2 regions of the Geodermatophilus sp. SYSU D00708 genome follow, and region 1 is predicted to be linked to the other one. Evidence: predicted binding sites of a transcription regulator. Region 1 holds the regulator's gene; the other holds the start of a gene.
What was found. The regulator LexA, encoded in region 1, represses DNA repair genes until DNA is damaged. The targets are predictions, from matches to a motif close to TCGAACANNTGTTCGA.
Positions count from the first base shown of each region.

Region 2: the regulator LexA is predicted to act here: its motif matches at 12,583-12,598, upstream of ACI79D_RS08990 (DUF222 domain-containing protein).

Region 1 covers NZ_JBJGYS010000006.1:126,778-141,374, reverse strand. The annotation lists gene ACI79D_RS07755 (hypothetical protein) at 1-10, shown strand, start outside; gene miaB (tRNA (N6-isopentenyl adenosine(37)-C2)-methylthiotransferase MiaB) at 65-1,531, shown strand; gene ACI79D_RS07745 (DUF349 domain-containing protein) at 1,605-3,230, opposite strand; gene ACI79D_RS07740 (hypothetical protein) at 3,271-3,990, shown strand; gene miaA (tRNA (adenosine(37)-N6)-dimethylallyltransferase MiaA) at 3,987-4,910, shown strand; gene dapF (diaminopimelate epimerase) at 4,907-5,776, shown strand; gene ACI79D_RS07725 (hypothetical protein) at 5,794-5,997, opposite strand; gene hflX (GTPase HflX) at 6,144-7,634, shown strand; gene ACI79D_RS07715 (phosphatase PAP2 family protein) at 7,702-8,451, shown strand; gene ACI79D_RS07710 (hypothetical protein) at 8,519-9,472, shown strand; gene lexA (transcriptional repressor LexA) at 9,534-10,286, opposite strand; gene ACI79D_RS07700 (LysM peptidoglycan-binding domain-containing protein) at 10,808-11,137, shown strand; gene ACI79D_RS07695 (hypothetical protein) at 11,370-11,915, shown strand; gene nrdR (transcriptional regulator NrdR) at 12,301-12,858, shown strand; gene ACI79D_RS07685 (vitamin B12-dependent ribonucleotide reductase) at 12,950-14,597, shown strand, end outside.
Region 2 covers NZ_JBJGYS010000008.1:7,223-21,819, forward strand. The annotation lists gene ACI79D_RS08940 (ABC transporter substrate-binding protein) at 1-916, opposite strand, end outside; gene ACI79D_RS08945 (SDR family NAD(P)-dependent oxidoreductase) at 1,167-2,018, shown strand; gene ACI79D_RS08950 (cation-translocating P-type ATPase) at 2,028-6,575, opposite strand; gene ACI79D_RS08955 (LLM class flavin-dependent oxidoreductase) at 6,704-7,879, shown strand; gene ACI79D_RS08960 (YybH family protein) at 8,017-8,412, opposite strand; gene ACI79D_RS08965 (AI-2E family transporter) at 8,409-9,587, opposite strand; gene ACI79D_RS08970 (nuclear transport factor 2 family protein) at 9,681-10,064, shown strand; gene ACI79D_RS08975 (DUF3237 domain-containing protein) at 10,072-10,536, opposite strand; gene ACI79D_RS08980 (HAD-IA family hydrolase) at 10,533-11,246, opposite strand; gene ACI79D_RS08985 (HNH endonuclease) at 11,355-11,741, opposite strand; gene ACI79D_RS08990 (DUF222 domain-containing protein) at 11,738-12,565, opposite strand; gene ACI79D_RS08995 (hypothetical protein) at 12,796-12,981, opposite strand; gene ACI79D_RS09000 (SGNH/GDSL hydrolase family protein) at 13,074-13,859, opposite strand; gene ACI79D_RS09005 (glycoside hydrolase family 3 C-terminal domain-containing protein) at 13,862-14,597, opposite strand, start outside.

The sequences.
Region 1 (14,597 bases):
GGGCGTCTGACCGCCCCGGCGCGACGGCCGCCGACCCGTCGGCGCGCCGTACCCTCGGTCCGTCATGGGAACCGAGCTGAGCCACGCCGACCCGCCCGCGGCCGCGCGCACCTACCGGGTGCGCACCTACGGGTGCCAGATGAACGTGCACGACTCCGAGCGCCTGTCCGGGCTCCTGGAGGCGGCCGGGTACGCGCCGGCCACCGAGGGCGAGGACGCCGACGTCGTCGTCCTCAACACCTGCGCGGTGCGGGAGAACGCCGACAACCGGCTCTACGGCAACCTCGGGCACCTGCGGCCGGTCAAGGACGCGCGCCCCGGCATGCAGATCGCCGTCGGCGGGTGCCTGGCGCAGAAGGACCGCGGCGAGATCGTCCGCCGCGCGCCGTGGGTGGACGTGGTCTTCGGCACGCACAACGTCGGCTCGCTGCCGGCCCTGCTGGAGCGGGCCCGGCACAACGCCGAGGCCCAGGTCGAGATCGCCGAGGCCCTGGAGGTCTTCCCCTCGACGTTGCCGGCCAAGCGGGACTCCGCCTACTCCGGGTGGGTCTCCATCAGCGTGGGCTGCAACAACACCTGCACGTTCTGCATCGTCCCGTCGCTGCGCGGCAAGGAGAAGGACCGCCGTCCGGGCGAGATCCTGGCCGAGGTGCAGGCGCTGGTCGACCAGGGCGTGCTCGAGGTGACCCTGCTCGGCCAGAACGTGAACGCCTACGGCGTCGAGTTCCGCGACCGGGGCGCCTTCGCCGACCTGCTGCGCGCCACCGGCCGGATCGAGGGGCTGGAGCGGGTCCGCTTCACCAGCCCGCACCCGCGCGAGTTCACCGACGACGTCATCGACGCGATGGCCGAGACGCCGGCGGTCTGCCACCAGTTGCACATGCCGCTGCAGTCGGGGTCCGACGAGGTGCTGCGGCGGATGCGCCGCGGCTACCGGCAGGAGCGCTACCTCGGGATCATCGACCGGGTGCGGGCGGCCATGCCCGACGCGGCGATCACCACCGACATCATCGTGGGGTTCCCCGGGGAGACCGAGGAGGACTTCGAGCAGACCCTCGACGTCGTCCGTCGGGCCCGGTTCTCCAGCGCCTTCACCTTCCAGTACTCCAAGCGGCCCGGGACCCCCGCCGCCGAGATGGAGGGGCAGCTGCCGAAGGCCGTCGTCCAGGAGCGCTACGAGCGGCTGGTCGCGCTGCAGGAGGAGATCAGCTGGGCGGAGAACCGCGCCCAGGTCGGCCGCACCGTCGAGCTGCTGGTCGCCGCGGGGGAGGGCAGCAAGGACGCGCGGACCGGGCGGCTCTCCGGCCGGGCCCGCGACGGGCGACTGGTGCACTTCACGGCGGCCGACGGCGTCCGGCCCGGGGACGTCGTCGAGACCGTCATCACCCAGGCCGCGCCGCACCACCTCGTCGCCGACGGCCCGCTGCTGTCCCACCGGCGGACCCGGGCCGGGGACGCCGCCGAGGCCGGCACCCGCCCGACGACCCCCGGCGTGCTGCTGGGCATGCCGCGGATCGGCGCCCCGGCCTGAACCAGGCCTAGGAGGCTCTGCACACGTCCTGGGCCTCCTGGACGTGTGCAGAGCCTCCTGTGTGCCTCGGTCCTCAGCGGCGGGAGGCGGCCTTCTCGGCCTCGGCCAGCCACTCACGCCGGGTGGCCAGGTTGGCCCGCGCCTCCTCGAGCCGCTTGGCGTCCCCGGCGGCCTCGGCCTTGGCCAGCTGCTCCTCGGCCTTGGCGACGGCCTGACGCATCGAGGTGACCATCGGGTTCTCCGGGGTGACCCGCGCCCGGGAGGAGTCCACCGCGCCGCGGACCCGCTGCTCGACGGCCTGCATGCGGTCCTCGAGCTGGCGCATCACGCCCCGCGGCACGTGGCCGATCGCGTCGTAGCGCTCCTGCAGCTTGCGCAGCGCGTTCTGCGCGCCGCGGAGGTCGGTGGACGGGTCGAGCTTCTCGGCCTCGGCCAGGATCTCCTCCTTGGCCTGCTGGTTGGCCACCTGCTCGGCGTTGCGGGCCTTGTCCTGCTCCGCGCGGGCGGCGAAGAAGACGTCCTGGGCGGCGCGGAACTGCTTCCACAGGTCGTCGTCGCCGTCCCGGCCGGTGCGCGGCACGGCCTTCCAGCGGTCCATGAGCGAGCGCATGGCGGCGCTGGTCGGGCCCCACTCGGTGGAGGTGGACAGCCGCTCGGCCTCCCGGATGAGCTCCTGCTTGGCCGCGCGGGCCTCGCTGCGCTGGGCGTCGAGGGCGGCGAAGTGGGCGCCGCGGCGGCGGCTGAACGCGTCGCGGGCGGCGGCGAACCGGGTCCACAGCGCCTCGTCGGTCTTGCGGTCGATGCCGCGGATGGTCTTCCACTCCTCGACGATGGCCTTGAGCCGGTCGCCGGCGGCCTTCCACGAGGTGGACTCGGCGGCGATCTGCTCGGCCTCGGCGGCCAGCGCCTCCTTGCGGGCGACCTGGGCGGCGCGGGCGGCCGCCTTCTCCGCCCGCGACTCGGCGGCCGCGGAGTCGGCGGTCTCCACCATCGCGCGGGCCCGGGCGGCCAGCCCGTCGAGGTCGCCGACGGCGGTGGCGGTGGGGATCGAGTCGGCCAGCGCCTGCGCCTTGGACTTCAGCTCGCTGGGGTTGCCGGTGTGCGCCTTCAGCCGCGCCTCGAGCAGCGACACCTCGGTGGCGAGGTCGTCGTAGCGGCGGGCGTAGTGGGCCAGGCCCGCGGCCGGGTCGCCGGCCTGCCAGGAGCCCACGGCGCGCTCCCCGTCGGCGGTGCGGACGTAGACGGTGCCGTCCTCGTCCACCCGGCCCCACTGCGCGGGGTCCGACGCCGGCTGGGCGGGGGCGAGCGCCGGGGGAGCGGCCTCCGGGACGAGCGCCGGAGGAGCGGCCTCCGGGACGACGGCCTCCGGGACGGCGGCCTCGGGGACGGCGGCCTCGGCAGCGGCGTCGGGGCTCGCGGCGTCCGGTGCGACCGCCTCCGGCACCACGGTCCCCGGCGGGACGGTGCCGGGGTCGCCGACCGGGGCGGCTGCCTCGGGGGCGCTGCCGGTGGGCGTCCCCGGGGCCGGCCCGGACGGTGCGGCGACCTCCGGTGACCCCGCGGCCGGGTCGGCCAGCGCGGCGTCGCCGGGGGCGGGCGTGGCCGCCGTCCCCGCCTCGGGGGTGACCGCCTCGGAGCCGGCCGTGTCCGGGGTGGGGACCTGCTGCGAGGTGCTTTCGGCGTTCTCCGTGCTCGACACGCACCGCAGTGTCCCACGTCGCATCCGCGACACTGCTCGGGTGAGCTCCAGCCCGGCCGGATCCGCCGCCCAGGGGACCCCGGGTCTCCTCACGGTCGCCTTCTGTCCCTGCCCGCCGCTGCTCATGCCGCAGGTGGAGGGGCGGGCCGTGCCGGAGACCAGCGACCTGCGTGCGGCCTGCGCCGACGCGCTCGACGCGCTGCTCGCCCACCGGCCGGAGGCGGTGGTCGTCGTGGGCGGCGGCGCCGACGGCCGGTTCGGCGCGGGGGACGGCGGGGACCTCCGCCGCTTCGGCGTCGACCTCGACGTGCCGTTCGCGGGACAGCGACGCCCGGGCGGCCGGTCCACGCCACTCGCGCACACGGTGGGCGCCTGGCTGCTGGACGAGGCCGGGTTCGACGGCGTGCGGCTCGGCGTGGCGCCCGCGGACCTCGCCGCGGCCGTCACCGGGCTGCCGGGGAGGGTCGGCGTCCTGGCCATGGGCGACGGCTCGGCGCGCCGCACGGTCAAGGCCCCCGGCTACCTGGACCCGGCCGCCGGGCCGTTCGACGAGGCCGTCGCGCGGGCGTTGGCGACCGGGGACGCGGCGGCGCTCGCGGGGCTCGACCCCGCCGAGGGGGAGCGGCTCCTGGCCTCCGGTGTGCCCACCTGGCGCGCCGTCGGGGCCCTGCTCACCGGCCGGGAGGTGCAGGCACGGCTGCACGCGGACCTCGCCCCCTACGGCGTCGGCTACCTCGTCGCCGACTGGCTGGTCCCGTGACGGCGCAGCCGCCCGTCGTCGCCCTGGTCGGTCCGACCGCCACCGGCAAGACCGCACTGGGCGTGGCCCTGGCCCACCGGCTGGGCGGTGAGGTGGTCAACGCCGACTCCATGCAGCTCTACCGCGGCATGGACATCGGCACCGCCAAACCCGACGTCGCCGAGCGGGACGGTGTCCCGCACCACCTGCTCGACGTGTGGCACGTGCGGCAGGCGGCGTCGGTCGCCGAGTACCGCCGGCTCGCGCGGGCCGAGATCGACCGGCTGCGGGCCGCGGGCACCGTGCCCCTGCTGGTCGGCGGGTCGGGCCTCTACGTCCGGGCCGTCCTCGACGAGCTGGACTTCCCCGGCACCGACCCGGCAGTCCGGGCACGCCTGGAGGCCGAGCTCGCCGAGGCGGGCCCGGCGGTCCTGCACGCCCGGCTGGCCGCCGTCGACCCCGCCGCGGCCGCAGTGGTGCTGCCCAGCAACGGACGCCGGATCGTGCGCGCACTGGAGGTCGTGGAGATCACCGGCGGCCCCTTCCGCGCGCAGCTGCCGGACCCCCGGCCGCACTACCCGGCCGTCGTCGTCGGCCTGGACCGCGACCCCGCCGAGCTCGACCGGCGGATCGCCGTCCGGGTGGACCGGATGTGGGCGGCCGGCTTCGTCGCCGAGGTCGAGGCGCTGGCCGCCGACGGCCTGCGGGAGGGCCCCACCGCGTCGCGGGCCCTCGGCTACGCGCAGGTCCTCGCCCAGCTCGACGGCGAGCTGACCGCCGAGGAGGCCCGCGAGCGCACGGTGTCGACCACGCGCCGCTTCGTCCGCAGGCAGCGGTCGTGGTTCCGGCGCGACGCCGCGACCACCTGGCTCGACGCCGCCCGCCCCGATCTGGTCGACGCCGCGGAGGCGCTGATCACCGCTCGTACGATCGGCCGGTGACTGCGAACCGGGTGCTCGTCGGACACGGCACGGAGAACGACTTCGTCGTCCTGCCCGACCCCGACGGCAGCCTCTGGCCGGAGGACCGGCTGGACGCCGTGATGGTGCGCCGGCTGTGCGAGCGGCGGGCCGGTCTCGGCGGGGACGGCGTGCTGCGCGTCGTCCGCAGCGTGCACGTGCCCGACGCGCCCGCGGTGCTCGGCGAGGCGCTCGGGCAGTGCGAGTGGTTCATGGACCACCGCAACGCCGACGGCTCGCACGCCGAGATGTGCGGCAACGGCATCCGGCTGTTCCTGCACGTCCTGGTGACCGAGGGGCTGCTCGACCGCGCCGCCTGCGAGGGCGGCGTCCTGGTGGGCACCCGTGGCGGGCCGCGCCGGGTCGGTGCGGCCCCCGACGGGGGGTACTGGGTCGACATGGGGCCCGCCCGGCCCTTCGGCCACGGGGCGGCGCAGCTGGACGGGACGTCGTTCCCCGGCCGCGCGCTGTCGATGGGCAACCCGCACCTGGCCTGCCTGACCGACGTCGACGTCGACACCCTCGACCTCGGCACCGCACCCGGCGTCGACCCGGCGCTGTTCCCGGACGGGGTCAACGTCGAGTTCGTCAACGTGCTCGAGCCCGCCGCGCACGTCCGGCTGCGGGTGTCGGAGCGGGGCGTGGGGGAGACCCGGTCGTGCGGCACCGGCGCCTGCGCGGCGGCGTGGGCCGCGCTGGAGGCCGGCGGGGCCGACGCGGGGACGGTGGTCGTCGACGTCCCCGGCGGCCGGCTCACCGTCCGCATCGACGCGACGACGACGGTGCTCACCGGCCCCGCGGTCGTGGTGGCCGCGGGCGAGCTGACCCCCGAGTGGCTCGGGGACTGACCCGCCCGCGGAGTCCCTCAGCTCTTCGGCGTCTCCTCGCCCTCCGGAGCCTCCGGCATCATCGACTCGCCGGCGGTGCCGGGGCTGCCCGACGGCCGGCCGCGGCCGCTGTCCTGGTCGGGACCGGCGCCCAGGGGGTTGCGCGGCGGGTCGAGGCCCTTGGGGTCGCGGCCCGGGTCGTCGAGTTCCTCGTCGGCGCCCGGGCTGCTGCTCTCGGTCATGCTCGGCCTCCTCGTGGTCGTCGGGGTCCGGCCCTACCCGGCGCCGCCCCGGTCACGCGTCGGGATGGTCCCGGGCGGCCGCGGTGTTGTACCGGGCGATGACAACTCAGATGCCCCGGCAGGTGGGGCGTGCCACGCTGGACACGATGACGACAGCACAGAACCGCGCCGGCCACGGCGGCGCCGAGGAGCGGGCCCTGCGCGCCGCCCCCGAGCCGGCCGAGGAGGCGACCCGTCCCGCCGAGCGGTGGGGCGAGCCGGAGGAGACGACGGGCTCCTACGACCTCGAGGCGCGCGGCGCGCTGCGCCGCGTGGCGGGCCTGTCCACCGAGCTCGCCGACGTCACCGAGGTCGAGTACCGCCAGCTGCGCCTGGAGCGCGTCGTGCTGGTCGGTGTCTGGACCGAGGGGACCCAGGCCGACGCCGACCGGTCCCTCGCCGAGCTCGCCGCGCTGGCCGAGACCGCCGGCTCGCAGGTCCTGGAGGCGGTCAGCCAGCGGCGCGACAAGCCCGACGCGGGCACCTACGTCGGCTCGGGCAAGGCCGCCGAGATCCGCGACATCGTCGCCGCGGCCGGCGCCGACACGGTGATCTGCGACGGCGAGCTGACGCCCGGCCAGCTCAACGCGCTGGAGAAGATCCTCAAGGTCAAGGTGGTCGACCGGACCGCGCTGATCCTCGACATCTTCGCCCAGCACGCGTCGAGCCGGGAGGGCAAGGCGCAGGTCGAGCTGGCCCAGATGCAGTACATGCTCCCCCGGCTGCGCGGGTGGGGTGAGTCGCTGTCCCGGCAGGCCGGTGGCCGGGTCGCCGGCGGTGGCGGCATCGGTACCCGCGGTCCGGGTGAGACGAAGATCGAGACCGACCGACGGCGCATCCGCGCCCGGGTCAGCAAGCTGCGGCGGGAGATCGCCGGCATGGCCACCGCCCGGGCCACCCAGCGCAGCAGCCGGGGGCGCAACGCCGTCCCGAGCGTGGCGATCGCCGGCTACACCAACGCCGGCAAGTCCAGCCTGCTCAACCGGCTGACCGGCGCCGGGGTGCTGGTGGAGAACGCCCTGTTCGCCACCCTGGACCCGACGGTCCGGCGGGCGCAGTCCCCGGACGGCCGGGAGTACACCCTCACCGACACCGTCGGCTTCGTGCGGCACCTGCCGCACCAGTTGGTCGACGCCTTCCGGTCCACGCTCGAGGAGGTGGCCGCCGCCGACCTGCTGCTGCACGTCGTCGACGGCTCCGACCCCGACCCGCTGGGCCAGATCGACGCCGTCCACGTCGTCCTCCAGGAGATCGACGCCTCGGCGGTGCCCGAGCTGATCGTCGTCAACAAGGTCGACGCGATGAGCGAGGAGGACATCCTCATGCTCCGCCGGGCGCTGCCCGGCGCGGTGTGGGTGTCCGCCCGCACCGGGCAGGGCGTCGAGCAGCTCCGTGACATCGTCGCCGCACGGCTGCCCCGCCCGGACGTCGACGTCGACGTGCTGGTGCCCTACGACCGCGGCGACCTGGTCGCGCGCGTGCACCGCGACGGCGAGGTGCTCCGGGAGGAGCACGAGGCCGGCGGGACCCGGCTGACCGCCCGGGTGGACGGCGCGCTCGCCGCCGCCCTGGAGGAGTTCGCCGCTCCGGTCGGCTGACCGGGGTGGCGCGCCCGTTCCGGTCAGCCGAGGTCACGATCGGGTCACGTCCCGGTACCGTGAGGACGTGACCAGCGGCGCGGTGCGGCGACGGCCGGGCGAGCGCCCAGCGGCCGGCGACGTCGCGACCGCGCCGCACGAGCGGGTCGTCTCCGCCGGCCGGCCGCCGTGGTGGCTGCTCGGCGCGGCCCTGCTCGTCACCGTGGCGGTCACCGCCGACCTGCTCAGCCGCGGCGTCCTCGAGCGGATGGACCTGCGGGTCTCCGAGGTGGTCAGTTCCTGGGACCTCAAGGACTCCGCGGCGTACTGGCCGGTCTGGGCGGTCACCCAGCTCGGCGGGCGCGGCTTCATCCTGATCGTCCTGGCGGTCCTGGTGAGCTACCTGCTCTGGTCGCGCCGGACGGTCGTGCCGCTGCTACGGGTCCTGGTCGCGCTGGCGCTGCTCACCGTGGTCGTCTACGGCTTCAAGTACGGGACGGGGCGCACCGCGCCGGCCTACCCGGGGTCGTTCTTCCACCGCGACGGCCAGTCCTATCCGTCGGGCCACGTGGCCAACGCGGTGCTGATGTGGGGCGTCGCCCGCTGGCAGGCGGTGGAGTTCCGTCTCTCGGCCGGCGTGCAGCGGACGTTCCGGCTGCTGAGCGTGGCCGGACCGGTCGCCACCGGCGTGGCCATGGTGTCCCTGGACTTCCACTGGGTCACCGACGCCGTGGTCGGAGCGTCGGTCGGCATCCTGCTGTTGGGCGTGGTTCACGCACTGGACGCAGTCGCGATGTCACGCTGGGTGGGTGCCCGAGCTGGCCACCCGTCCGCGTAGCGGCTCCGCGGTACGGCGTCTGGCAGCGGGGTCGGCCCTCGCACTGACGCTCGTGCAGGGTGCCGGCGTGCCCGCGTACGCCGAGGAGGCCGCGGGCCCGCGCACGCAGTGCCAGGTCACCGACCCGCGCCTGCCGGAGCTCTCCGGCCTGGCGGTGGTGGGGAACCGCATGCTGGCCATCGACGACGGCGGGGACCGGGTCGACGTGTACGTCCTGGACGCCACCTGCCTGGTGATCGACGTGCGCAGCGCGGCGGTGGACCCCTACGACCCCGAGGACCTCGCGGTGGCGGCCGATGGGACGGTGTGGCTGGCCGACACCGGGGACAACAACGGCACGCGGGAGACGGTGGCGCTCATCGCCCTTCGCCCGGACGACACCACCGAGGTCTACCGGCTGGCCTTCCCCGAGGGACGACGCGACGTGGAGGCGCTCCTGCTCGCCCCCGACGGCACGCCCTACCTGGTGTCCAAGGAGGTGCTCGGCGCGAGCAAGGTGTACCGCCCCGTGAGCGCCCTCGTGGACGCCGGCACGGTCGGCCTCACCGAGGTGGCCGGCGTCGAGTTCACGCTCACCGGCACTCCCGGTGGCCCCGTCGGGCGCGCCGGCCAGCTGATGGTCACCGGGGGAGCGGTCTCGCCCGACGGCCGCTTCGTCGCGCTGCGCACCTACACCGACGCCTACGTGTGGCCGTTGTCGGGATCCGACGTGGCCGGTGCGCTGGCCGCCGACCCGGTCCGGTTGCCCCTGCCCGAGTCGCCGCAGGGTGAGGCGATCAGCTTCACCGCCGACACGACCGGTCTGGTCGTGTCCAGCGAGGGGCTGCCGGCCGACGTCACGGTCGTCCCGTTGAGCGCGGTCCCCAGCCCGGCCGCGGCCTCCGGGTCGGCGGACGGCTCCGTGCCGGACCTGCTCAGCACCGACGACGGCGGCGCGACGGTCATCGCGGCCGGCGTGCTCGCTGCGGTCGTCGCCGCCGCGCTGGTGTGGATCGTCGGGAGGTTGCGCCGCCGCTCCTGAGTGTGCGGCGGGGCGTGTGCTGAGCGTGCGGCGGCGCTGAGCTGAGCGCGCGGGGCGCGCGTCAGACCCGGCGAAGCACCGTCACGACGCGGCCCAGGATGGTCGCCTCGTCACCGGGGATCGGCTCGTACGCGGGGTTGTGCGGCAGCAGCCACACGTGACCGTCGCGGCGCTTGTAGGTCTTGACCGTCGCCTCGCCGTCGATCATGGCCGCGACGATCTCGCCGTTCTCGGCGGTCGGCTGCTGGCGCACCACGACCCAGTCGCCGTCGCAGATGGCGGCCTCGACCATCGAGTCACCGGCCACCTTCAGCATGAACAGCGTGCCCTCGCCGACCAGTTCGCGGGGCAGGGGGAAGACGTCCTCGACGGCCTGCTCGGCGAGCACCGGGCCACCGGCGGCGATCCGGCCCACCAGGGGCACGTAGGTCGGGGCGGGACCCTCCTCGACGCCGGCGGGGGCGGCCGGGGCGACGAGCTCCGCGGGGGCGTCGCCGGGCAGGCGGACGTCGAGGGCCCGGGGCCGGTTCGGGTCGCGGCGCAGCCAGCCCTTCTTCTGCAGGACCGTCAGCTGGTGGGCCACCGAGGAGGCCGAGGACAGGCCGACGGCCTCACCGATCTCGCGCACCGAGGGCGGGTACCCGCGGCGGTCGATCGAGTCGCGGATGACCTCGAGGACGCGGCGCTGCCGCTGGGTCAGGCCGTCGCCGGCCTCACCCCGGTCGGGGAAGGTGCGCACGGCTGCCGTCTCGGTGGTCGCCGGCGTGCCGGCCGTCCTCCGGCGGCTCCCCGACGTCCCGCTCTTCTCCGCCACCGTCGCCTCCTCGTCGGCTGCTCACCGCAGCACGTCTCGTCCGTCGGGACCGACCGTAGCGTGCTCAGGGCCCTCGATCAAACACATGTTCGAAGTGCTCGGCGGGGCGGGATGGTGTTTGTCGGACCCGTCCGGTAGACATCGCACAGACGTTCGAATCGAACAGACGTTCGACGGTGCGGGGTCGGTCGGGAGGAGTGGTCGTGGCAGGCGTGCAGCAGGCGGTGCTGGACTTCGACGACGCGGTGCAGGTGCCCTGGCGGCCCCGGCTCCGGGCGGTGCCGGGCGGTGCCGGGAGCGAGCCGGGGCGCTCGCCGCGGCCCGCCGTGTCGCGGACGGTCCCGTCCCGGGTCGATGTCGGCCGGCCGGCGGTGCAGGCGCCGTCCCGGCCGGCGGTTCTTGAGGCTGCTCGTCCGGGTGTCGGGGCGGCCCGGCCGGTGCCCGTGCGGCCCCGGGTGGCGCGCCCGGTGCCGGCGCGTCCGGCGGGAGCGGCGGTGCCTGGTGCGCCGTCGGGTCGCCCGGTGCGCGGGGGGTGTGGCCGGGTCGGCGGTGCCGCCGGATCGCGGCTGCGGCTCACCCAGCGGGCCCGCCGGCTGTCGGTGGTCCTCGCTCTGGGTGCCGGCGTGGCGCTGGGGTCGTGGCTCGGTCCCCTGGTGGCCGGCGGTGACGGCGACCTGCGGTTGGCCGGAGAGCGCAGCGTCGTCGTGCAGGCCGGGGACAGCGTGTGGTCGATCGCCGCCGACTTCGCCGGGCCGGACGAGGACGTGCGCGCCGTGGTCGACGCCATCGAGCAGATCAACGACCTCGACGGCGCCCGGGTCGTCCCGGGCCAGGTCCTCCAGTTGCCCTGACGTCCAGGTCCTCCAGCTGCCCTGACGTCGCCGACGAACCGCGCCGCCGCCCGGGTGCGGTCCCGGCCGAGGCCAGACAGCGACAAGGCGGACCGGCCAGGTTCGTCAACCCTCCGTGCGGAGACGTTGACGCTCTGTGGTCATCGGGCCACCTAACGTCAGTGCCGTGTCGCGGACGTCCGGAGGCCGAGCAGCGGTCTTCACCCAACAGTCGCAGTCGGTCGAGGTGTCCGTGGACGGAGCCTGGTGGCCGGGGTCGATCCTCGGCTGGCGCCACGACGCGCAGGGCTCCTGTGAGGTCTGGGTCCGGGTGGCGGTCGCCGGCCGGAACCGCGAGATCTGGACCGCCCTGAGCGATCTGCGGCTGCCCGAGCCGCGTCCGGCGACCGCCGGCGCCGCCGCGGCGGTCCCCGGTGCGGGTGCCGGCGCGCCGGTACTCGACCTCGGGCGCGCCGCGGCCCGCGAGCGGCTGGTCGCCGGTGTGCTGGGCGCGCCGGCTCTGGCGCCGGCCGGGGGTGCCGGTCCGTCCCGGCGTCGGCACGGTGGGGACGTCACCGCGGAGATGCCGGCGGTCGGGAGCGCGTTCGCCGGCCGTCACCGGGCGCCCGCTGCGGTGGCCGGGAGGCACCGGGCGGCCGACGACGACACCCGCGTCGACCTCCAGGCGGTCGCCGTCCCGCCGCGCCCCGAGCTCGACTGCCTCACCCGGCCCCTGCGCCTGGGGGACCGTGTGCCGCGGCCGCGCAGCCCGCGTGCCGACGGCGTCGTCCGCGCCTGACCCGGTTCCGTCCCGTCGTCGCGGTCGTCTCACCGACACGCCATACACCCCTCCGGCGCCTCCGAGCGACCCCCGCGGGGCGTGTCGCGACGGATCGCCGTGGCGGGTGTGACGGCAGAGCGTCCCTGGTCACGGCCGTGTCTCGAGGGCGTGTCCCGGCTTGCAGATCTTGTGGGCCGCGGCCTAGGGTTCCCCTACATCTAGTAGTTGCACCGTTGTAAGCCCGTCCACAGGCCGGTCCTCAGGTTCTCCCCGTGGCGTCCACCGGATGTCCCCAGGAGGGTCCACAGCCGACCTCCCGGGCCCGGCGCTCCGGCCGCTCCGCGGCCGCCGCACCGGCCGGGCGGAGCGATCGACGGACCACCACGAGGGGAGGGGAGTCGCCTTGCGCTGCCCCTTCTGCCACAACCCCGACAGCCGGGTCATCGACTCGCGCGAGGCCGACGAGGGGGCGACCACCCGTCGCCGCCGGTCGTGCCCCGCGTGCGGACGGCGGTTCACCACGGTGGAGGAGGCCGTCCTCGCCGTGGTGAAGCGCAGCGGCGTCAGTGAGCCGTTCAACCGCACCAAGGTGGTCGCCGGCGTCCGCCGGGCCTGTCAGGGGCGGCCGGTCGACGAGGACCAGCTGCAGCAGCTCGCGCAGCAGGTGGAGGACGCCATTCGGGCGAGCGGGGCCGCGGAGGTCCCCAGCCACGAGGTCGGGCTGGCGATCCTGCGGCCGCTGCGCGAGCTGGACGAGGTCGCCTACCTGCGCTTCGCCAGCGTCTACCGCGCCTTCACCTCGCTCGAGGACTTCGAGAAGGAGATCACCGAGCTCCGGGCCCGGCACATCGCTGCCGGGACCCCGCCGCTCCCTGGCATGCAGGACACCCCGCCGGCGCCGCGCCGGCGGGGGAGTGGGCGGGGCCAGGCCGCCTCCGCCGGCAGTGCCGCCGGCACCTGAGAACTGTCAGCACCACCCGCTAGAACAGAGTGCGGCTCTCTTCCCCAGCCGCCTTCCCCACCAGCAGGACCCACAACAGAGGGAGAGCTCCGTGACCGAGACCGAGGATCGCTTGACCGGCCGCACGCGTCGCGCCGCCAAGGCGCCGACCCGGGGGAAGGGCCTCAAGGTCAAGCGTGTCTTCACCACCGCCGGGGTGCACCCGTACGACGAGGTGACCTGGGAGCGTCGTGACGTCGTCATGACGAACTGGCGGGACGGGTCGATCAACTTCGAGCAGCGCGGCGTGGAGTTCCCCGCCTCGTGGAGCATCAACGCCACCAACATCGTCACCACGAAGTACTTCCGTGGCGCCGTGGGCACCCCGCAGCGGGAGAGCAGCCTGCGTCAGCTGATCGACCGGGTCGTGCTCACCTACGGGCAGGCCGGCCGCGAGTACGGCTACTTCGCCACCGAGGGCGACGCGGAAATCTTCGAGCACGAGCTGACCTGGATGCTGCTGCACCAGTACTTCAGCTTCAACTCGCCCGTCTGGTTCAACGTCGGCACGAGCGCCCCGCAGCAGGTGAGCGCCTGCTTCATCCTCGCCGTCGACGACACGATGGACTCGATCCTGAACTGGTACCGGGAGGAGGGGCTCATCTTCAAGGGCGGCTCCGGCGCCGGCCTGAACCTGTCCCGGATCCGCTCGTCCAAGGAGCTGCTGTCCTCCGGCGGCACGGCCTCCGGCCCGGTGTCCTTCATGCGGGGTGCCGACGCCTCCGCGGGCACGATCAAGTCCGGTGGCGCCACCCGCCGCGCGGCGAAGATGGTCGTCCTCGACATCGACCACCCCGACATCGAGGAGTTCATCGAGACCAAGGCGCGCGAGGAGGACAAGATCCGCGCGCTGCGCGACGCCGGGTACGACATGGACCTCGGCGGCAAGGACATCACCAGCGTCCAGTACCAGAACGCCAACAACTCCGTCCGCGTCTCCGACGAGTTCATGCGGGCGGTCGAGGACGGCACCGAGTTCGGCCTGCGCGCCCGGCTCGACGGGGCGGTCATCGAGACCGTCGACGCCAAGTCGCTGTTCCGCAAGGTCACCCAGGCCGCCTGGGAGTGCGCCGACCCGGGCATCCAGTACGACGACACGATCAACGACTGGCACACCAACCCCGAGACCGGCCGGATCAACGCGTCCAACCCGTGCTCGGAGTACATGAGCCTGGACAACAGCTCGTGCAACCTCGCGTCGCTGAACCTCATGAAGTTCCTCAAGGACGACGGCACGTTCGACGCCAAGAACTTCGTCAAGGCCGTCGAGCTGGTCATCACCGCGATGGACATCTCGATCTGCTTCGCCGACTTCCCGACCGACCCGATCGGTGAGACCACCCGCGCCTACCGTCAGCTGGGCATCGGCTACGCCAACCTCGGCGCGCTGCTGATGGCGACCGGGCACGCCTACGACTCGCGCGGCGGCCAGACCCTCGCCGCGGCCATCACCTCGCTGATGACCGGCACTGCCTACCGCCGCTCGGCCGAGCTCGCCGGCATCGTCGGCGCGTACGAGGGCTACGCCCGCAACGCCGACGCCCACGCGCGGGTCATGCGCAAGCACGCCGCGGCCAACGACGCCATCCGTCCGGTGGGCGCCGACGACGCCGACGTGCTCAAGGCCGCCACGGCCCAGTGGCAGGAGTGCCTGGCGATCGGCGCGGACTTCGGCTGGCGCAACGCCCAGGCCTCCGTGC
Region 2 (14,597 bases), on a different contig from region 1:
CGGACTTGAAGGCCGGCAGTCCCATCGACTCGATGAGGGCGGGGTCCAGCTGGGTGTAGGTGGGCAGCTGGGCGCGGATCTCGTCGGGGTGGTCGGCGGCGTACTCCAGGGACTCCTGGATCGACTCCTGGATGCGCTGGTAGAGGTCGGGGTCCTCGGCGATCTGCTGCTCGGTGGCGAAGTACGACGAGGAGACGATCTGCTCCCCGGGCGCCAGGTCGTCGTAGGGGTTGGCGATCACCCGGGCGCCTGCGTCGGCGGCCATGCTGCAGAACGGCTCGGCGCAGACGAAGGCGTCGATGTCACCGGAGGCCAGCGCGGTGACCTGGTCGGGGAAGGACATCTCGGCGAGCTGGACCTTCGCCGGGTCCGCGCCGTCGGCCTCGACCGACACCTCGAGCAGCGCCTCGGAGAGGTTGTTCAGGGTGTTGACGCCGACCGTGCGGCCCTCGAGGTCCCCGGCGTCCTGGATCGCCGGGTCGACCGCCATGAGCATGTTGATGCCGACCTCGGGGTCGCCGGTGGCGGCGGCCGCGGGCGCGATGATCGTCAGCGGCAGCCCCTGCTCGCGAGCCTGCATCACCGAGATCACGTTGCTGAACGCGAAGTCGTACTCGCCACTGACCACGGAGGGGACCAGGGCCGCGCCGCCCTGCCCGGTGTTGAAGTGCAGCGTGAGACCGCGGTCCTCGAAGAAGCCCTTCTCCTGGCCGAGGTAGAGGACGGCCACGTCGGACACCGGGATGACCCCGACCTCCACCGTGGTCGGCTCGGCGGACGCGGAGCCCGACGTCGCCGACGCGCCGGTGGACGCCGGCTCGTCGTCGCCGCCGCAGGCGGCGAGCAGCAGGGACGCGGCCGCGGTGAGCGCCAGGGCCGCACCGGGCCCGGAGCTGCGGTGCCTGGGGACGCGCATGTCGCCTCGCTCTCGTGGGGGCCCGCACGGTGGCCGGCAGTGGCGCCCAACGTGGCCCGCGTCACAGCTGCTGTCAAGAGCGGAGTTGCAGTCACAACGCCACACGCCGCGGGATTCCCTGCGGCGCTGCGGCACCGTTCCGGCGCTTGACGGCCCCGTGGTCGCGCAGCACAGTTGCGAACGCAACCGGCCGTCGGACTCCCCGCCGGTCGTCGACGGCGCGGGCAGCCGCGCGGGAGCGGGGTGCAGGGTGGGCGCTGACGGCGTCGTGGCCGCGGGGCGGGTGGCGGTGGTGACCGGTGCGGCCAGCGGCATCGGGCTGGCGATGGTGCGGCGCTTCGCCGCGGACGACATGCGCGTGGTCATGGCCGACGTCGAGGCGCCGGTGCTCCGTGCCGCGGCCGCCGAGCTGGCCGCGGCCGGTGCCGAGGTGCTGCCGGTGGTCACCGACGTCTCCGACCCGGCCTCGGTGGAGGCCCTGCGCGACGCCGCGCTGGGGGCCTTCGGCGCGGTGCACCTGCTGTGCAACAACGCCGGCGTCGGCGGCTCGCAGGACCCGCTGTGGGAGGTCCCGCTCGCCGAGCTGGAGTGGGTGTTCGGCGTGAACCTGTGGGGCGTGGTGCACGGCGTGCGGGCCTTCCTGCCGGTGCTGCAGCAGCAGGACGTCGCCCACGTGGTCAACACCAGCTCGGTCTTCGGGCTGTTCGCCGGCTCGCTCGGCGCCTACGGGGCGTCCAAGCACGCGGTCGTGGCGCTGACCGAGTCGCTGCACTTCCAGCTGCGCGAGACCGGCTCCCACGTCGGGGTCACCGTGCTCTGCCCGAGCGCGGTGCGCACCAACTTCGACACCTCCTCCCGCAACCGGCCGGCACACGCGGGGCCGACCACGGACGAGGGCAGCGTCACCCAGGCCGCCCGCGCGGAGCTGCAGGCCCGCTCCGCGCCGCCGCGGGAGCCCGACGAGGTGGCCGACCTCGTCGTGGACGCGATCCGGACCGGGCGGTTCTACGTGCTCACCAACGCAGCCCGCGACACCGCGATCCGCCGGCGCGCCGAGGAGGTCCTGGCCGGCGGCCCGCCCACTCCCCCGCTGAGCTGGTGAGCCGGGCAGTCAGCCGCCCGCCCGGGCGCCGTACCGCTGCAGCAGGGCCGGGACGACCTCGGCCCCCACGGTGCCGGCGGCGGCCCAGCCCAGGACGACGCCCCAGGTCAGCGGGTCCAGCGGGGTGCAGCCGAAGAACCGGCTGACGCCGGGTGTGGAGACGAGCGCGACCAGCACCGCCAGCGACCCGGCGGCGGTGGCCAGCACCAGCGGGCTGCGCCGTCCGGCCCAGGCGGTCTGGCCCAGCTGGGTGGCGATGAGGGCGGCCAGGCCCATCGTCCCCGCCCGCCCGGCGGGACCGGTGAGCCGGCCGGCCGCCCACGCCCCGGTGGCGCCGGCCGCGGTGGCCGCGCCGCGGACCACGACCATCCGCCGGACGCCCTGGGAGAACCCGCGCTGCGGCCCGGCGCGCAGCACGGCTTCCAGCGGGTGCCCGGCCAGCGGCCCCTCCGACTGCTCCAGGACCGCCGCCCGCGGGGAGGCCACCGCGACGGCGAGCGCCGGGAACATGTCGGTGAGCAGGTTGACCAGCAGCAACTGGCGGGTGCCCAGCGGCGCGCGCCCCCCGAACGCGGTGCCGAGGACGGTGAAGGCCACCTCGCCGGCGTTGCCGCCGACCAGGATGGACACCGCGTCACGGACCCGCCGCCACATGGCCCGGCCCTCGCCGATGGCGTCCACCAGCCGGGTCAGGTCGAGGTCGGTGAGGACCAGGTCCGCCGCGGCCCGTGCGGCCGGGGACTCGGCTCCGGAGACGCCGATGCCCACGTCGGCCAGCCGGATCGCGGCGGCGTCGTTCACCCCGTCGCCGGTCATCGCCAGCGTGGCCCCGGCGCGGCGCAGTGCGCTGACCAGGGAGACCTTCTGCTCCGGGGAGAGCCGGGCGAAGACCGCGCCCTCCCGGACCATCCGCGCCCGCTCGCTGTCCGACGCCCGGGCGAACTGGGCGCCGGTGACCACCCGGTCGGCGCCGGGCACGCCGGCCTGCGCGGCGATCGCCCCGGCGGTCTCCGGGTGGTCGCCGGTGGCGAGCACCACCCGGACGCCGGCGGCGCGCAGCTGCTCGATCGCGGTCACCGACGACTCCCGCAGCGTGTCGGCCAGGCCGACCAGCCCGCGCAGCCGCAGGTCGTGCGCCGCGGCCTCCAGGTCGTCGGGGACGCCGTCCAGGTCGCGGTCGGCCACGGCGAGCACCCGCAGCCCGTCGGCCGCCAGCTCCTGTACCGCCGACCGCACGTCCGGCGACCCCGCGCAGCGCGCCGCGACCACCTCCGGCGCGCCCTTCACCAGCAGCCGGCCGTCCCGGACCGCCGCGGAGAAGCCGCGGTCGGCGGCGAAGGGCACGCAGGCCTGCGCCGCGCCGTCCGGGTCCACCCCGCGTTCCTGCGCGGCCTCGACCACCGCCCGGTCGGTCTCGTGCGCCCGGGCGTCGCCGTTGGCCACGCCCGCGGCGGCCAGGCGCAGCACGTCGTCCTCGTCGGAGGCGTCGGCGCCCTCGCCCAGCGGCAGCAGCCGGACCAGCCGCAGCCGGTTCTCCGTCAGCGTCCCGGTCTTGTCGAAGCACACCGTGTCGACCCGGCCGAGCGCCTCCAGCACGCGCGCGCTGCGGACCACCGCACCGCGGCGCGACAGCCGCCGCGCCGCGGCCTGCTGCGCCACGGTGGCGACCAGCGGCAGCCCCTCCGGGACGGCGGCCACGGCGACGGCGACGCCGGCGGCGACCGCCTCCCGCAGCGGACGGCGCCACAGCACACCCAGCGCCGTCACCGCCGCCCCGCCGGCGAGGGTGAGCGGCAGCACCGCCCGGGTGAGCTCGGCCAGCCGGGCCTGGACGCCGACCGGGGGTGCGGCCCCGCCGGCGGCGCGGGCGGCGCGGCCGGCCTGGGTGGCCGACCCGACGGCGACGACGACGGCCCGGCCGCTGCCGGCGACCACGGTGGTGCCGTCGTGCAGCACGCAGGTGCGGTCGGCGACGTCGGCCCCCGGTGTGGCCGGCACCGTCTTGGCCACCGGGAGGGACTCGCCGGTCAGGTTGGACTCGTCGACCTCGAGGTCGTTCGCCTCCAGCAGCCGGGCGTCGGCGGCCACCACGTCCCCGGCGGCCACGCAGACGACGTCCCCGACCCGCAGCGCGCTCGCGGGGACGTCCTCACACCGGCCGTCGACCTCCCGCCGGACGGTGACGTCCTGCTCGAGCAGCAGCGCCTCCAGGGCGGTCTCGGCGCGGAGCCGCTGCAACCCGCTGACCAGGGCGTTCATCACCGTGACCCCGCCGACCAGCAGCGCGTCGGTGTTCTCCCCGAGGGCGGCGGTGGCGCCGGCGCCGGTGGCCAGCACCGGGGTGAGCGGGTCGGCGAGCTCGGCGGCCACGGTCCGCAGGAAGCGGGCGGGCACGCGCACCACCGGCAGGGACCGCACCACCCGCACCGCCCCGGGGACCCGCCCGTCCGGCCCGTCGGGCTGCTGCGGGAGGTCGGCCAGCCGGGCGAGGACGTCGTCGGGGTCCAGCGCGTGCCACGGGGTGTGCACCGACGGCGGTGGTACCGGCCGCCGGGCGGCGCGGACCGCGGTGAGCGCGCCGTCGACCAGCGTGGCGGTGCTCGCCGTCTTGCCGGGCGCGGTCGCCTTGGCCTGCCCGTACCGGGCGCTGCCGACCGCGGCGAGCAGCCCGCCCAGCACGTTGCCGGTCACGGCGGTGGTCACCGACCGGCGGCTGACCGACCGGGCCGGGACCGTGGCGGCGACGAGAGCGCACGCGTCGACCAGGCCGGCCCCGGTGACCAGGTCCGCACCCCAGGCGGGGGCGCACCCCGGGACGACGGGGGCGATCGCGACGTCGGCGGCCATCAGCGCCGGGCCGTCCGTGGCCGACACGAGCAGCACCGCCCGCCCCTCGGCCTGCAGCCGCCGCACGGTCTCGACCAGCTGCTCCTCGGCGGGCGCCACCTCGTCGGCGGCGCCGGCGACCTCGCGGGTGCCGACGTGCCGCGGCAGCACCAGCCGGTGGCCGGCCTCGGAGGCTGCGGCCATCAGGGCCTCGGCGTGCGGGTCGAGTTCCGGCGCGATGGTCACCACGCCCACCCGGCGGCGCCCGCGCAGCAGGCTGCGGACCTCGCCGCCCTCGGCGCCGTCCGCGGTGCGCGCCGGGCCCAGCCGGACCCGGGGCTCGCCGTCGTCGTCGCCGTCGGGCGCGGCGTCGTGCTCGCCCAGCAGCCGCACCGCGGCGGTCCACACGGCGGCGTCGTCCCAGCCCTCGGCGGTGGCGGTCGCCTCGATGACGACGGGCGGGCCGGTGCACAGGGTCGCGGCGTCGAGGACGACGGTGTCGACGCGGTCGAGCCGCCGGTAGGCCGCGCCGTCCAGCGGCAGGACCCCGCGCCGGCACATCAGCAGGTCCAGCGTGGCGCCGAAGGACTCCCGGCCCAGGCCCGCGGCCTTGGGGTTCTGCGACTTGAGCATGTCCGCCGCCCGCCCGGGGCTGCCGGTGAGCGGCAGCATCCCCAGCGCGGCGGCGAGCGAGATCGGCTCCAGGCGGGCGCGGTAGGTCTCGACGGGCCCGTCCGGCAGTGGCTGGGGGCGCTTCCCGGGCGGGGTGAGCGGCTCGCTCTCGTCCTCCGGCTCGGGGCCGCACAGCTCCGCCTCGCGGCGCTGCCACACCTGGCGGCGGGCGCGCAGCTCCGCCACCTGCTGGATGGCGGCCGCGGCGTTGAGCGCCGGGATGGCCGGGCTCTGCGTCAGCGCGTGCAGGAACGCGCTCGTCCCGTTGAACACGAGGTCGGTGCCGATGACACCGACCCGCTTCTCCAGGTTGGACCGGACCCAGCGCTGGCTGTCGAGCAGGGCGATGGCGAGGGTGACGTGCCGGGACACCGCCGGGATCGGCAGCACCTTGGCCAGGTAGGCGACGCCGACCGAGGCGGTGTCGACGGCGGCCGCCACGGCCGCGGCGAGCAGCGGCTCGAGATCGGCCGGGTGCTCCACCGACTCGGGGAAGACCTGCGCACCACCCCGGGCCTGCTCGATGGCGGTCACCGCGCCGACGACGTCCCCGATGCCCACCCGGCGCTCGTCGAACGCGACGAAGACCCGGCCGACGACGTCGTTGACCGTCGCCCACTGGACACCCTCGAGCCGCTCGAGCTGGCGGCGCAGCGCCCGGCGCACCTCCGGCTGCTCCTCGACCGAGGGGGCGCACACCTCCAGCTGGACGTGCCCGCGGTCGGCCCACACCCGCCGGGTGTGCCGGTGCTTCGGCGGCTCGACCATGCCCCTGGCGGCGTCGAGCAGCGAGTGCAGGTGCCCGTCGGGGACAGGGTCGGCGCCGGTGAGCACGGTGCCGACGGTGCGGGCCCCGGTGACCGCCGCGGTGTGGGCCAGTCGGCGGCCGACGCCGACTGCCGCGGTGGTGACCTCGCCCGCAGTCCGCACGGTGGCCCGCGCCGGTCCGCCCAGCAGGCCGGCCGTGACCAGCGCGGGGGCGGCGGCCAGGCCGATGCCGAGGCGGGCAGCCGCGCCCGCGGCGCCGCGTGCGGCGTCGATCCGGCGGAGCAGGCCCATGGGCGTCCCTCGAACGGTGGTGCCGGAACGCTACGCCGCCGGAACGGGATCGGCTCGACGAGCGGATCTCCCGTCTGCGGTGTGATCCACGTTACTTTCGGCCGACCGCCCCGACTCCTGGAGGACCCATGGACAGGCTGCGCTTCGGCACGTTCCTCGCCCCGTTCCACCCCGCCGGGGAGAACCCGACGCTGGCCCTGCAGCGGGACCTGGAACTGGTCGAGCACCTGGACCGCCTCGGCTACGACGAGGCGTGGATCGGCGAGCACCACTCAGCGGGGACCGAGATCATCGCCTCGCCGGAGATCTTCATCGCCGCGGCGGCGGAGCGGACCCGGCACATCAAGCTCGGCACCGGCGTCACCTCGATCGCCTACCACAACCCGCTGTGGGTGGCCGAGCGCATGGTGCTGCTCGACCACCTCACCCGGGGGCGGGCGATGCTCGGCTGCGGCCCCGGCTCCCTGCCCACCGACTCGATGATGCTGGGGCTCAACCCGACCGACACCCGCGAGCTGCTCGAGGTCGACCTCGACATCATCATGCGGCTGCTGCGCGGGGAGACCGTCACCCAGAAGACCCGCACGCACGAGCTGGTCAACGCCCGACTGCACCTGCGGCCCTACACCGAGCCGCGCTTCGAGGTGGCCGTCGCGGCGGTCGCCTCTCCCACCGGGCCCCGCATGGCCGGCCAGCACGGCATCGGGCTGCTCTCCATCGGGGCGACCCTCACCAAGGAGGGCTTCGACGCGCTCGCCCACCACTGGAACGTCGTCCAGGAGCGGGCCGAGCACTTCGGCCAGACGGTGTCACGGCGCGACTGGCGGCTGGTCGGGCTGATGCACGTCGCCGAGACGCGGGAGCAGGCCTACGCCGACGTCCAGTACGGCATCGAGACCTGGTTCCGGTACTTTCAGAAGACCGCGGCCTTCCCGCAGATGGCGGTCGAGGGCGGCGACGCCAAGGAGATGATCGACTTCATCAACGAGGCCGGCATCGGTGCGATCGGCACCGTCGAGGACGCCCGCGCCCAGGTGCAGCGGCTGTGGGACCAGTCCGGCGGGTTCGGCTGCATGCTGCTGCTCGGCCACGAGTGGGCCAACCCGCAGGCCACCAAGCGGTCGTGGGAACTGATCGCCCAGCGCGTCGTGCCGCACTTCCAGGGCGGCGAGGTGAGCCACGCGCAGCAGACGCTGGACTGGAAGGAGTACGCCAGCGGCAAGCGGGAGGACTACGCGGCCCAGCAGATGCAGGCGGTGGCCACGATGACCGAGCGGTACGAGAAGGAGAAGGCCGAGCACTGAGAAAGGACCCCCTGCCCCCCACCGCTCGCGAGCTCGCGGCGGGACCCTGCGGGGGGCCGAGGCCCAGGGCGGCCCGACGGGGCTCATCATCCCCCTGCCCGCCCGCCCGCTGGCCGCTCCCCGGGGCGGCCGGCGGGTCAGGGCAGCGGGAACGAGTGGTGCTCGTGCGCGACCACCCAGCGGCCGTCCTCCCGGCGCAGGCCCAGGGTCAGCCGCAGCCGTCGGCCCGGGGCCTCCGCGAGCTCCTCGGGGGTGCCGCAGCGCAGCAGCGCGTGGGCGTAGGCCACGTCGGACCCGGCCGTGACGTCGAGCTCGACCAGCTCGAACGACGCGCCCTGGCGCTGCCACGCGAAGAACGCCGGCCAGATCTCGCGGTAGGCGGCCAGCCCGCGGACGCCGTCGTCCGGCGGCGGGACGTCGAACACGACGACGTCCTCGGCGTGGTCGGCGAGGACCGCGTCGAGGTCGCCGGTGTGCACCGCCGCCGCCCAGCGGGTCACCAGGTCGCGGATGGCTGCCGCGTCGTCGCTCATGCCGGTTCCGACCGCGCCTCCGGGGCGGACTCATCGGCGCGACCGTCCGCCTCCTCGTCGGGCACCAGCTCGTAGCGGCGGCCGTAGGTCTCGACCACCGCCTGGACCGCGGCGACGACGGGGATGGAGACCAGCGCGCCCATCGGCCCGAACAGCGCCGCCCCGACGATGACCGACCCGAACGCGACCGCGGGGTGGATCTCCACGGTGCGCGCGGTGATCCGCGGGCCGAGGAGGTAGTTCTCCACCTGCTGGTAGACCGCGCCGAAGACCACCACCCAGACCGCGTCGATCGGCTGGCCGGCCAGGGCGATGAGCGCCGGGACGCCGATGGCCAGGTAGGTGCCGATCGTCGGGATGAACTGCGAGACCACCCCGGTCCACAGCGCCAGCGGCAGCCAGAACGGGACGCCGAGGACCCACAGGAGGATGCCGGTGGCGAAGGCGCTGATGAAGGCCAGGAGGAAGCGGGACACGAGGTACCCGCCGGTCTTCTGCGCGGCGATCGCCCACACCGTGGAGATCACCCGCTGCTGGCGCGGCGGGAACCACCGGGCGACGGTGGCGCGCAGCACCGGGCCCTGCGCGGACATGTAGTAGGCGAAGAGCAGGAACGTCAGGCCCTGGAACAGCAGCCCGACCAGCGCGGTGAGGATGCCGACGACACCCGGGGTGAGGTCGGACAGGATGCCCTGCACCCGCGCCGGCGTGAGGTCGAGGGAGTCGACGATGTCACTGGGCCGGAAGGACGAGTCGAAGGTGCGGTTGACCCAGAGGACCACCTCCTCGACGACGCCGGGCAGGGCCCGGAGGAGCTCGATGAGCTGGTCGACCAGCAGCGTCCCGAAGACCGCGAGGAAGCCCACGGCCAGCGCGGTCACCGCGAACAGGACCAGGCCGGTGGCCGCGCCCCGGCGCAGGCCGGCGCGGGTGAGCCGCTCGACCACCGGCTCCACGCTGATGGAGAACAGCCAGGCGAGGAACAACAGCCCGAGGAAGCCGCGCAGGCTGGCGAAGGCCCACACGGCCACCTGGAAGACGGCGACCGCGACGAGCGCGAAGACCACGCCGCGCCGCAGCCAGGGCGGGGCCTGCCGGAACCAGCCGGCCTCGTCGGCGGGGCGCCGGGCGGCCGGCTCCCCCCGGCGGGGACCTGCGCGTTCGTCGCCGTCCACGCGCGGACGCTAGACCCTCCCGCCCGCCGGCGGCACCGGTCGCCGGCGGGACCCGGCGTGCGCGGCGCCGTTCCCGCCCGCCACGATGGGGGCATGGCCGACACCAGCGAGGACGTGCAGGCGGTGCTCGAGGCGGAGGACCGCCGCTACCGGGCGATGGTCGAGGGCGACCTCACCGCGCTGGACGCCCTCCTGGCCCCGGGGATGAGCTACGCCCACTCCAGCGGCAGGCGCGACACCAAGGACGAGTACCTCGACAAGCTCAGGACGGGCTACTACGTCTACCGCAGCGCGGAGCACCCGGTCGAGCGGGTCGAGGTGGCCGGCGACGCGGCGATCGTCATCGGCCGGATGACCTCGGACGTCGTGGTGGACGGCACGCCGAAGCACATCGACAACCTCGCCCTCGCCGTCTGGACCCGCGCGGACGGCAGCTGGCGGATGCTGGCCTACGCGCCGACGTCGCTGCCCCGCTGACCCCCGCTCAGCCCACGCGGAAGAAGTCGAAGACCACCGCGGCGGGGTGGCGCACCCCGGAGCCGACGAAGACGTGCGAGGTGAGCATCGCCAGCCGGGGCGCGTCGGTCTCGAAGCGGGGCGTGGACCGGAAGTAGATGCGCGCCGGGTCGACCGGGAGGTCCTGCCGCAGCCGGGCGACGTCCTCGGCCGAGCCGGTGCGCAGGCCCAGGTTCTCGACGTACACCCGCTCGCCCCGGTCGCTCTCCAGGACGTAGCGCGCCTCGGCCACCGTCTCGGTCTCGGTGCGGATGACCTGGAAGTCCGCGCCGCCGGGGAGGACCCGGCCGGTCATCAGCGGCCCGGACACCGTCCCGCCGGTGATCGGGATGACCCGCCGGTGCCCGGCGGGGGTCGTCCCGATCTCGATCGGCCGGTCGACGGTCACCTCCAGGTGCAGCACGTGCTCGAGCGGCGGCGGGACGACGGTCACGGTTCTCCTGGGGCGGTCGGGTGCGGGTCGCTGCGATCCTGCCCTGCCTCTCCGGACCACCCGCGCAGCAGGGCGCCCGGGTCGACCAGCAGCGCGTCGGCGTCCCACGAGGTGCCGCGCAGGTCCCGGACGACGACCGGGACGTCCGTGTCGAGGGCGCGCTCGCTGACGCCGACGACGGTCGCCCCGGCTGCGCGACCGGCGGCGATCCCGGCCGGGCTGTCCTCGAGGACGGCGCACTCCCCCGGCGGCCGGCCGAGCGCCTCGGCGGCGGCGCGGTAGCCGGCCGGGTCGGGCTTGCCCGCGGAGACGTCCTGGGCGCAGACCAGCACCGCGGGCAGCGGGAGGCCGGCCGCGGCGAGCCGGGCGGTGACCAGTTCCCGGCGTCCGGAGGTGACGACCGCCCACGTCCCGGCGGGCAGGGACGCGAGCAGGTCCGCGGCCCCGGGCACGGCGCTCACCCGGGCGGCGTCCTCGACCTCGTAGCGGTCGATGGCCGCCAGCGCGTCGGTGCGCCCGGCCTCGTCCACGAGCAGCGCGACGGTGTCCGCCGTCCGTCGCCCGTGCACCACCGCGGCGACCGCCCGGGGGTCCAGCCCGCGCTCCCGGGCCCAGCGCGACCAGGACAGCTCGACGCTGGCGTCGGAGTCGACCAGCACGCCGTCGGCGTCGAAGAGCAGCCCTCGACAGGGGACGCGCAGGCTGACCACCTCAACGATCCTGCCGCAGCGACACTCGGTGCAGTCTCCGCAACCGAAGGGATCGGGTCGGGCGGGGTCAGGCGGCGGCGGGTCAGGCCGCGGGGGGCCCGCGGCGGGTCAGGCGGCGGCGGGGAGCAGTGGGCCGGTGTGGATCGGGGTGCCGTCGGGGCGCCAGGTGCGCCATCGGCCGTCGGGTCGTCGCTCGACGCGGAAGCCGTGGTGCACCTTGGTGTGGTGCCGCTCGCAGAGGAGAGCGGAGTTGTCCAGGCTGGTGTGGCCGCCGTGGATCCACTCCAGCACGTGGTGCACGTCGCACCACCAGGTGGGGGCGCCGCAGCCGGCGAACACGCAGCCGCCGTCGCGCACCTCCACCGCCCGCCGCAGGTGGGGCGGGACGAGGCGGAGGGTGCGGCCGTAGTCCAGCGGGACCCCGTCGGGGCCGAGCACGATCCGGGTGAGCTGTCCGTCGCAGGCCAGCCACCGGGCGCGCGCCGCGGAGATCACCGCCCCGAGGCGAGCGTGCCGGCACCGGAGGCGGTGGCCGGGTCGACCAGGTCCTCGATGCCGATCTGCACCAGCACCTGCGGCTTGTGCCCGCGCAGCTGCGGCAGCGACCCGGCGGCCAAGGCGTTGTCGCACAGCTGCACCAGCGCGTCGGCCAGCTGCTGCGGCCGGGAGCGGTCGTCGGCGGCGCAGCGGCCGGCCTGCACGACCGACTCCAGCGCGGCGGCCAGCTTCTCCCCGCCGACCGCGTCCAGGTCGAACCGGCCCGTGAGCGACCCGTCGGCGTGGCGGGCGATGGTCAGCCGCCGACCCGCGGTCGGATCCGGCTCGGGCCCGTCGGGATCGAGGCGGGCCAGGTAGTGGTGCACCACCTGCCGCAGCTCGTCGTGCGGCCGCTCCGCGGCGACCTGCGCCAGCACCGCGTCCACCTCGCCGAGGTCGGCACCGGCGGCGGCCGCGGCGGCCTGCGCCTCCGGGCGGGTGATCGGCTCGATGAGCGCGACCTGGCCCTCGGTCACCGCCCCGGCGGCGAAAGCCGCCCCGACGGCGGGCAGGTGTTCCAGCGCCCGCCCGGCGCGGACCACCCGGCCGGCCTCGGCCACCGACAGGTGCCCGTGCCCGCGCAGCCACGACGCCATCGACTTCAGCCCGTCGAACTCCGCCGCCCCGGTGCCCTCGCACTCGGCCACCGTGCGCGCCACCTCGGCGGCCAGCCGGTTCTGCGCGCACAACAGCCCGCGCAGCCGGACCAGCAGCGCCGGCCCGAACAACCGCGCCAGCTCCTCCCCGCCGAGGGTGTCGAGGGCTGCGGTCAGCTCGTCCACGACACCTCCCCAACGGTTCGATCACGTGTTCGAAGTCTACCGCCGCAAGGCCCCCGCCGCAGCTCGAATCCCCAGCTCAGAGCGCTGTCCACAGATCATCGCAGGGGCTTGACTCGTGCTCGACGCACCGCCGCAGCAGCACGACCGACGACCGCGGTGTCCCGGCGATCACGAAGCCACGGGTCACCCCGACGAACCCGGGAAGGGCGCCGGCGCTGACCCGTCGAGCGCTACTCCTCGCTCGGGGCCGGCTTCCCGCGGCCGGTGCGGCGCCGGCCCAACCAGCGGATCAACCGCGCCAGCGCCAGCTCCAGGCCGGCGTCGTTCCCCGCGCTGGACTGCTGACCGAGGAAGTCCGCCCCGGTGTCGCGTCGCGGTGAGCCGTCCCCCCAGGGACCGCGGTCGAGGGTGCCCATCGCCACTCCTGGGTCAGGCCTGCGCTGCTCACGCCCACTGTGCCGTACGCGTCGCGGTCCGTCGCGGAGGTCGCCCCAGTGGCGGACGAGGGTCAGACGCGCCGCAGGTGGCCGGTGACCAGGTCGGCGACGGCGCGCATCCCGGCGGCGTTCGGGTGGTACGGCACGACGCCGCCGGCCGTCACGTCGCCGAACTCCCAGCCGGTGACCCACGGATCCGCGGAGCAGACCGAGTGGTCGCGGCTGGCCGCCGACGCGCGCACGAGGTCGGCGCCGGCCGCCCGGGCGGCGGTCGCGGTGGCCGCCTCCAGCTGCTCGGCGATCCCGCGGCAGAGGGCGAGGTCGCCGTCGTCCATGGGCAGGGCCGGGCACCCGCCGCCGGACGGCGGCAGCACGGTGAGGTAGTCGACGAGCACCACGCGGGCGCGGGGCGCCCGCTCCCGCACCGCTGCCACGGCCGCGGTCAGCTCCACGGCCAGCCCGCCCAGCGCCCGCTCGACGGCGGCCGGGTCCACCGGCGCGCCGAAGAACGCGCGGGCCGAGGCGGGCGCGGCCGAGGGCGCCACCCGGTACGAGCAGCGCAGCATCGTCAGCAGGTACTCGACGTCGTTGCCGCCGACGGTGACCGTGACCAGGTCGGTCCGCTCGTCGACGGCGTCGATCTGCGGCGGCACGGTGGCCCCGCCGAGCAGCACCTGCGGCGTCCGGACGACGGAGGCCAGGGTGGCGCCGCCGCAGGAGACGTCCACGAGGTCCAGGCCGAGCCGCTCGGCGACCAGGTGCGGGTAGTTGGCGCCCGAGCGCCCGCAGCCGGGCTCCAGCACCGGCTCGATGCCCGGCCCGGCCGCGAACGAGCTGCCCAGGGCCACGTAGCGCACGGTCAGCCCACCCGCGCCGCGGCGGCCCGCTCGAGCAGCCGGTCCAGCTCGCCGGCCGGGATCGACGCCCCCAGGTCGGCGACGAATCGGCGCATCGGCATCGAGGCGACCATCCGCAGCATGCCGAGCCTGGCCTCGGTGGACGGCGGCGGGAGGTCCGGCAGCCACGTGGCGAACCCCTCGACCAGCGCCGTCCCGACCACCGGGTGGGCCACCCACTCGCCGAGGGCGGAGTCGAGGGTGAGCACCGGGACGAGGTCGTCGCCGGCCAGCGTCAGGACCGCCTCGGCCACCACGTCGAGCGCGCTGGCCCCGACCTGCACCGCGTACTCCCCCGGCGCGACGACCCAGCCGCTCTCGCGCACGTCCCAGTAGGCGAATGCCCGGCGGTCCAGGTCCAGCCGCACGGTCCGGCTCTCCCCCGGCGCCAGCGCGACCTTGGTGAAGGCGCGCAGCTCCCGCGCCGGACGGCGGACCGGCCCGGCCGTCGTCGCCACGTAGACCTGCACCACGTGCTTGCCGGCGCGCCCGCCGGTGTTGGCCACCGTCACCGACACCGTGGCCGTGTCGTCTCCGGTGGCGACCACCTGCAGGTCCGTCGTCTCGACGGTCGTGTAGGTCAGCCCGTGCCCGAACGGGTAGCGCACCGGCCGGCGCAGCGTCGCGAACCCCCGGTAGCCGACGATCACCCCCTCCGCGTAGCGGACGTGCCCCTGCTCGCCGGGGAAGGCGAGGAAG